2 linked regions of the Arcticibacter tournemirensis genome follow. The protein of the gene in region 1 binds, or shares a complex with, the protein of each later gene. Links are inferred from orthologs where the notes say so. Each region holds a gene or a part of one and is shown on either strand. Other genes may lie near its edges.

Evidence for each region. The genes of interacting proteins can lie anywhere in the genome.
Region 2: the proteins of secY (region 1) and secA are in contact, whole or in part, in a crystal structure (PDB 3DIN), measured with the Thermotoga maritima proteins. The link is inferred for Arcticibacter tournemirensis from one-to-one orthologs. Residues at the interface, in WP_004081795.1 of Thermotoga maritima: Glu108, Gly109, Glu110, Glu111, Ala236, Glu237, Arg238, Arg239, Ile240, Thr241, Ile242, Gln243, Tyr244, Ala245, Arg246, Arg247, Val248, Thr249, Gly250, Arg251, Arg252, Val253, Tyr254, Gly256, Ala257, Ser258, Thr259, Tyr260, Leu261, Pro262; in WP_004082002.1 of Thermotoga maritima: Glu261, Ala262, Arg263, Lys300, Ala301, Arg302, Thr303, Ile304, Ile305, Leu323, Tyr324, Asp325, Pro326, Val329, Ser330, Tyr333, Ile336, Lys340, Phe345, Val349, Glu363, Phe364, Tyr374, Ser375, Gly376, Gly377, Glu393, Ile395, Thr482, Ser483.

The regions. Positions count from the first base shown.
Region 1 is NZ_VFPL01000001.1:5,110,864-5,114,806, reverse strand. Bases 1,142-3,939 are described here. They hold secY (preprotein translocase subunit SecY), read left to right. Parts: upstream 1,142-1,775; coding sequence 1,776-3,104; downstream 3,105-3,939. Other genes in these bases: map (type I methionyl aminopeptidase), read left to right, coding at 3,114-3,902; rplO (50S ribosomal protein L15), read left to right, coding at 1,326-1,772; rpmD (50S ribosomal protein L30), read left to right, coding at 1,144-1,323. Also shown: rplF (50S ribosomal protein L6), read left to right, coding at 1-247; rplR (50S ribosomal protein L18), read left to right, coding at 254-607; rpsE (30S ribosomal protein S5), read left to right, coding at 620-1,138. UniProt on the Escherichia coli protein: The central subunit of the protein translocation channel SecYEG. Consists of two halves formed by TMs 1-5 and 6-10.
Region 2 is NZ_VFPL01000002.1:250,057-254,530, reverse strand. Bases 1-3,902 are described here. They hold secA (preprotein translocase subunit SecA), read left to right. Parts: upstream 1-390; coding sequence 391-3,702; downstream 3,703-3,902. Other genes in these bases: BDE36_RS22590 (M20 metallopeptidase family protein), read left to right, coding at 3,707-3,902; purD (phosphoribosylamine--glycine ligase), read right to left, coding at 1-226. In the rest of the region: more of BDE36_RS22590, read left to right, coding at 3,903-4,474. UniProt on the Escherichia coli protein: Required for protein export, interacts with the SecYEG preprotein conducting channel.

The sequences.
Region 1 (3,943 bases):
GGACCTGGTGCTTGGATATTCACACCATTATGTGTTTGAATTACCTAAAGAAATTAAAGTAACAACAACTGCTGATAAAGGTAAAAATCCAACGATTATACTGGAAAGTATCGACAAACAATTATTAGGACAAGTTGCAGCTAAAATACGTTCCCTGCGTGCTCCTGAGCCTTACAAAGGAAAAGGTATTAAGTTTGTAGGTGAAGTGTTAAGAAGAAAAGCAGGTAAATCAGCAGCTAAAAAATAATAAGTCATGGCAGGAAGTAAATTATCTCGCAGAGCGCGAATTAAACAAGGCATCAGACGCAGATTGGCTGGCTCTACTGAACGCCCCCGTTTGTCAGTATACAGAAGCAATAAAGGAATTTATGCTCAGGTTATTGATGATACTACAGGTAAGACCCTCGTTTCAGCATCTTCTTTATCAAAGGAGTTTTCTGCAAATGGAAATAAAGTTGAACAGTCTAAGGCTGTTGGTAAGCTTGTAGCAGAGAAAGCTGTTGCAGCCGGTATCAGCCAGGTGGTATTTGATAGGAATGGTTATTTATACCACGGACGTGTTAAATCACTGGCTGAAGGCGCACGTGAAGGTGGTCTTAATTTTTAATCTGAAGAATAGATGTCAACGATCAATATAAAAAGAGTAAAATCAAGCGAAATCGAATTAAAGGATCGCTTAGTTAGCATACAGCGTGTTGCTAAAGTTACTAAAGGGGGCCGTACATTCAGTTTCTCAGCAATCGTAGTGGTTGGTGATGAAAACGGAGTGGTAGGCTATGGACTTGGAAAAGCTAAAGAAGTAACCGAAGCAATCGCTAAAGGTATCGATGATGCTAAAAAGAACCTGGTGAAAGTTCCGGTTATTAACGGAACTGTGCCTCACGAACAATATGGAAAATTTTCAGGTGGTTATGTGTTAATCAAACCTGCTTCAAATGGTACCGGAGTTATTGCTGGTGGTGCTATGCGTGCAGTACTTGAAAGTGCCGGTGTTCATAACGTATTAGCAAAGTCTAAAGGATCATCAAACCCGCATAACGTGGTAAAAGCAACAGTATCTGCTTTATCTCAGATGAGAGATGCGTACACAGTAGCGCAGCAACGTGGTGTGGATCTTAGTAAAGTTTTTAACGGATAAGTATCATGGCGAAAATCAGGATCACTCAGATTAAAAGCGTTATCGACAGAAGCGAGCGCCAGAAAAGAACCATGCAGGCTCTTGGTTTGAACAAAATCAGCCAGACTGTAGAGGTAGAAGCTACCCCGGCTATCATCGGGATGGTACGGAAAATTAATCATCTTGTAGCAGTAGAAAGTATTTAATCATGAACTTAAGTAATTTGAAACCTGCAGAAGGTTCAACTAAAAATAAGAAACGTATAGGCAGGGGTACTGGTTCCGGTCGCGGGGGTACTTCAACCCGTGGTCATAAAGGTGCTGGTTCCCGTTCAGGTACATCATCGAAAGTTGGTTTCGAAGGCGGACAGATGCCTTTACAACGCCGGGTACCAAAGGTTGGCTTTAAGAATGTTAACCGCGTGGAATATGTAGGCGTTAACTTAGACGTTTTACAAGCCCTTGCAGAGAAATTCAGCCTTACAAGTGTCAACTTTGACACCTTAAAGGAACACGGATTAGTATCAAAGAATGACCGTGTAAAGATCCTTGGAAGAGGAGAAGTAACAAGCAAACTTGAAGTTACAGCCCATGCTTTTACAGCTTCTGCTCAGAAGTCGATTGAAGCAGCCGGTGGTGCAATTGTTAAATTGTAATTAATGAAGAAGTTATTCACTACCCTTTCCAATATCTGGAAAATTGAAGACTTAAGAGTGCGTATTTTAAACACACTCTTATTTCTTTTAATTTACCGTGTTGGTTCTTTCATTGTATTGCCGGGAGTAAACCCTGTTGCGCTTGAACATCAGGCACAGGAAGGCCTCCTTGGTTTATTAAATATGTTTGCAGGAGGTTCATTCTCCAGGGCGTCAATATTCGCCTTAGGTGTAATGCCCTATATCTCTGCATCCATTGTTGTGCAGCTGTTAGGTATTGCTGTTCCAACTTTTCAGAAGATGCAGAAGGAGGGAGAGAGCGGAAGGAAGAAACTGAATCAGATCACACGTTATCTTACCGTTGCTATCACATTATTACAAGCGGTTGGGTATGTTCGTACACAGATTACTCCTGATGCGAAGATGCTTGGAGAACCTTTGTTCTCGATCTCTTCTATGGTGATTCTTACTGCAGGTACATTATTTGTAATGTGGTTAGGGGAAAAAATAACTGATAAAGGAATAGGTAACGGGATCTCATTGATCATCATGGTTGGGATTATCGCCCAGCTTCCCGGAGCCTTTATAGCCGAGCTTGATTCAAGATTAACTGGTGGTGGAATCATTCCTTTTATCGTTGAAATTATCGCCTTATTCTTTGTGGTAGTATTTACTATCCTTATTGTTCAGGGGGTTCGAAAGATTCCTGTTCAGTATGCTAAAAAGATAGTCGGAAATAAGCAATATGGAGGCGTTCGTCAGTATATTCCTTTAAAGGTGAATGCTGCTGGTGTAATGCCTATCATTTTCGCTCAGGCTCTGATGTTTATACCAATGAGTATCGGGCAATTTTTCCCTGGTGCTCAGGGACCTGTGTTGTCGGCATTAACCAATTATACTTCTGTTGCCTATAATGGAACATTTGCATTTTTGATTATTGCTTTTACATTCTTCTATACCGCGATAACGGTTAATCCCGTTCAGATGTCGGATGATATGAAGAAGAATGGCGGATTTGTTCCGGGGATAAAACCAGGCAAAGTTACAGGAGAGTATATCGATGCTGTTATTTCTAAAATAACGCTTCCGGGCTCTGTTTTCCTTGCAATTATTGCCATACTACCGTCTATTGCGATCATTCTGGGTATAAACAGCAACTTTGCTCACTTCTATGGGGGTACTTCACTCCTTATCCTGGTGGGTGTTGTTCTAGATACACTGCAGCAGATTGAAAGCCATTTGTTAATGCGTCACTACGACGGATTGATGAAGACGGGAAGACTAAGAGGGCGTACTCCTGTTGCAACAGGGGCTACTGGTCCCGCACTTTAATTTAAGAACATGCCAAAGGTTAATTTTAAGACAGATGAGGAGATAGAGCTCATAAGAGCCAGTTCTTCACTTCTTTCAAAAACCCTGGGCGAAATGGCAAAACTTATTCGTCCGGGTGTTAAAACCATTGAGATCAATAACGCTGCCGAGACGTATATCAGGGATAATGGCGGTGTGCCGGCTTTCCTGAACTACAATGGATTTCCTTATTCGCTATGTATATCCACTAACGATAGTATTGTACATGGTTTCCCAGGGGGCTATGAATTGAAGGAGGGGGATATAATTTCCGTTGACTGTGGTGTAATACTGAATAAGTTTGTTAGCGATTCGGCGTTTACCTTCGCGGTTGGAGAGATCGATCCGGCTGTAAAGAAGCTTCTGAAAGTTACAAGGGAATGTCTTGACCTTGGTGTTGCAAAGGCTGTAGCCGGTTTGAGGATTGGAGATATCGCTTTTGCTGTTCAGGATCATGCTGAAAAAAACGGGTTTGGCGTAGTTAAAGAATTGGTGGGACATGGGGTTGGATATTCGCTCCATGAGAAGCCGGAGGTACCTAATTACGGTAAGCGCGGATCGGGAATGAAGCTGGAGGAAGGCATGGTGATTGCGATAGAGCCAATGATCAACCTGGGACGAGCGGGAGTGAAATTTTGGAAAGATGGCTGGACTGTAAGTACGATTGACGGAAAACCATCTGCACATTATGAACATACCGTTGCCGTGCGCAAAGGTAAAGCGGATGTGCTTTCTTCATTTGATTATATCGACGAAGTGCTTGGCGCTGCGACGATATAACAAAAAATAAGAAAATACAGGAAGGAAGCAAATAAATTAAA
Region 2 (4,474 bases), on another replicon or contig:
TTACCAGTGGTTCTTCCGGGCCAACGACAACCATACTGATATCATTATGTAATACGAAATTTCCGATCCCCTGAAAATCAGTAACATTCAGGTTTACATTTGTTCCGTAGGCTCCGGTGCCGGCATTTCCGGGCGCTATAAACAACGCAGTGCAAAGAGGACTTTGGGTTATCTTCCAGGCAAAAGCGCTCTCTCTTCCGCCGGAACCAAGTAAAAGAATATTCATAAGCGCAAAGATAATGTTAAATCGTTGCGATTATAGTCTCCTTTTCTATTATCAACTCCCGAATTCTCTATTTAATTTACTAATTTTGATCGCTTGTATGCCAAATTGTCTTTCGAGGGTGGGTGGCGTAGTTATTGAGCAAAAGGAATTTTATTGAACAAACAATGTTAGGATTTTTAAGTAAATTATTCGGAAGTAAATCTGAGCGAGATATAAAGCTAATTCAGCCGTTGGTTGAGCAAATCAAAGCCGAGTATGCGAAGCTGGCTGCTATAAGCAATGACGAATTAAGGGAGAGAACTGTTACCTTTAAAAACAAGATTAAAGAAGCGCTTGCAGATATAGATGCAGAAGTAAGTTCCTTAAAGACAAAGGCAGAAGATCCTGAATTATCAGTACAGAATAAGACAGATATCTATGATCAAATAGATAAATTAGGTAAGGAGCGTGATAAGGAGCTCGAAAAAGTGCTGATGGAAATTCTGCCGGAAGCATTTGCCGTAGTCAAAGATACAGCGAGGCGCTTTACCGAAAATAAAACTATTGAAGTTACAGCTACCCAGGCTGATCGTGAACTTGCATCGCGCAAACCGAATGTGGTGATTCAGGGGGATAAAGCGATCTACCATAATACATGGACCGCTGCAGGTAATACAGTTACCTGGAATATGGTGCATTATGATGTTCAGCTGATCGGCGGTATCGTATTGCACCAGGGTAAAATTTCCGAAATGGCAACAGGGGAAGGTAAAACACTCGTTGGAACCTTACCTGCATATCTTAATGCTTTAGCCGGACAGGGTGTACATATCGTGACGGTAAATGATTACCTTGCACGACGTGACTCGGAGTGGAATGGCCCTCTTTTTGAGTTTCATGGGTTAACAGTCGATTGTATCGACAGGCATCAGCCGAACTCTGAGGCGCGCAGGAATGCTTATCTTGCCGACATTACCTTCGGTACCAATAACGAATTTGGCTTTGACTACCTTCGTGATAATATGACCCTTGCACCTGAGAATCAGGTACAGCGGAAGTTGCATTTCGCGATGGTGGATGAGGTTGACTCTGTACTTATTGATGATGCCCGTACTCCTCTGATTATTTCAGGACCCATTCCAAAAGGCGACGAGCATGAGTTCTACGAACTGAAACCGCGGATTGAACGACTGGTAAATGTTCAGAGAAACTATGTTACCAATGTGCTGAATGAGGCTAAAAAACTTATTAAAGAAGGTAAAACAGGGCCTACTGAAGGCGGGCTCGCTTTACTCCGCGCACACCGGGGGTTACCGAAGAATAAAGCTCTCATCAAATTTCTTAGTGAGCCGGGAATGAAGCAGCTCCTTATGAAGAGTGAGAACTATCATATGCAGGATCAGAACAAGGAAATGCCTAAGGCGGATGCTGAGCTGTTCTTTGTTATTGATGAAAAGAATAACCAGGTAGAGCTTACCGAAAAAGGAATTGAGCTGATCACTGCTTCAGGGGAGGATCCGGGTTTCTTTGTAATGCCCGATGTTGGTACTGAGATCGCTGAAATTGAGAAATCAGCTCTTTCAACAGAGGAGAAAATTGCACGTAAGGACGAATTGATGCGCGATTTTTCGGTGAAGTCTGAGCGGATCCACTCTGTAAACCAGTTATTAAAGGCTTATACTCTTTTTGAAAGAGATATCGAGTATATTATTGACGAGGGAAAGGTGAAGATTGTGGACGAGCAGACAGGTCGTATTATGGATGGCCGCCGCTACTCCGACGGACTGCACCAGGCCATTGAAGCGAAGGAAAATGTAAAGGTAGAAGATGCTACCCAAACATATGCTACGATTACACTTCAGAATTATTTCAGAATGTATCATAAGCTTGCAGGGATGACCGGTACCGCGGTAACGGAAGCTGGCGAGTTATGGCAGATATATAAGCTGGATGTTGTAGAGATCCCAACGAATGTCCCTACTTCGCGTAAGGACATGGAGGATAAAGTTTATCGCACCATGCGTGAAAAATACAATGCCGTAGTGGAGGAAATCACGGCATTGACCCAAGCAGGACGACCGGTACTGGTAGGTACCACGTCTGTTGAAATTTCTGAGCTGCTAAGTCGTATGCTTAAACTGCGTGGGGTTAAGCACAATGTGCTGAATGCCAAATTGCACCAGAAGGAAGCAGATATTGTTGCCGAAGCCGGTTTGGCTGGTACAGTTACGATAGCCACGAACATGGCAGGTCGTGGTACCGACATAAAGCTTGGCCCTAACGTTAAGGAAGCAGGTGGTTTAGCAATCGTAGGCACTGAACGACATGAGTCCCGCCGTGTTGACCGTCAGTTACGTGGTCGTGCCGGACGTCAGGGTGATCCAGGTTCGTCACAGTTCTTTGTGTCCCTGGAAGATAACCTGATGCGTTTATTTGGTTCTGAGCGGATCGCCAATATCATGCTTCGGATGGGAATTGAAGAAGGCGAAGTTATCCAGCACTCTATGATCACCCGTTCTATTGAGCGTGCTCAAAGGAAAGTAGAGGAAAACAACTTTGGTATACGTAAGCGTTTGCTGGAGTACGACGACGTGATGAACTCGCAAAGGACTGTGGTATACGCTAAACGCAGAAATGCGTTGTATGGCGAGCGCCTGGAAGTCGATCTCAACAATTCTTTCTATGATACCGCCGAGGATATTGTAACTGAATATAAAGAGACAGGAAACTTTGAAGGCTTTCAGTTGGAAGTGATACGGGTGTTTTCGGTAGATTCAGAGATAGACGAAAAGACGTTCGCCGATAACTCTATCGCGAAACTAACCGATCTCGTTTTCGATAAGGTTACTGAATATTATCAGCGTAAAAATGAAGCAATATCGCAGCAGGCGCTTCCTGTATTGAAACAGGTATTCAGTGAAAGAGGGGAGTTTATCGAAAATATTATTGTTCCGTTTACTGATGGTGTGAGATCTATACAGGTGGCTGCTAATCTTAAGAAAGCAGTAGAAAGCAACGGCCGTGAAGTATCCAGGGCGTTTGAAAAGACAGTTGTTCTTGCGCTGATTGATGATGCATGGAAAGAACATCTGCGTGAGATGGACGAATTAAAGCAGTCGGTGCAAAACGCGGTTTACGAACAGAAAGATCCCCTGGTGATCTATAAAATGGAAGCCTTCAACCTGTTTAAGCAGATGTTGGTTTCTGTTAATAAAGATATCGTAAGCTTCCTGTTTAAGGGAGGTATTCCGGTACAGCAATCTGAAGAAGTACGCGAAGCGAGGCCTCAGCCTAAACAGGATATGTCAAAACTAAAGGTATCAAAACCACAACTTGCTACAGTTGCAGGTGAAGGCGGGGCAGTGCCAATGGAGGATACGCGTGAACTTCAGAAACAGATGCCTGTCAGGCATGAACAGAAGATAGGAAGAAACGACCCTTGTCCGTGCGGAAGTGGAAAAAAATATAAAAACTGTCACGGTGCGGGTATAGAATAAAAGCATGTTAAAAGATAAGATCCGGGAATTATCCGGAAAGATACACGGCGATGTTATAAACCATCGCCGTTTTCTGCATTCAAACCCTGAATTGTCATTTCAGGAGTATCAGACTTCAGCCTTTGTGAAGGCCTATCTCGATGAGCTTGGAATTTCATGGCAGTCAATGGCTGATACGGGCATTGTCGCTTTGATCAGGGGCAGTAAACCTTCGGAAGAGGTAATTGCTCTCCGTGCTGATATGGATGCTTTGCCGATCACAGAAAGCAATGATGTTCCCTATAAATCGATCAACCCCGGTGTCATGCATGCTTGCGGGCATGATGTACATACATCGTCGCTTCTTGGTACGGCACGGATCCTTCAGACTGTAAGGGATGAGTTTGGCGGCACTGTAAAACTGATCTTTCAGCCAGCTGAAGAGAAGCTTCCCGGAGGTGCTAGTATAATGATAAAAGAAGGGGTACTTGAGAATCCCAAACCTCATGCAGTCATCGGTCAACATGTAATGCCCTTGATTGATGCCGGGAAGATCGGCATCCGTCCGGGAAAATATATGGCTTCCACAGATGAATTATACCTTACAGTTAAAGGTAAAGGCGGGCATGGAGCGCAGCCGCAACAGAATATTGATCCGGTTTTGATATCGGCTCATATCATCGTGGCCCTGCAGCAGGTGGTTAGCCGCATTGCCGATCCAAAGCTCCCTACGGTATTGTCTTTCGGAAAGGTGATTGCCAATGGCGCTACTAATGTTATTCCCGACGAGGTG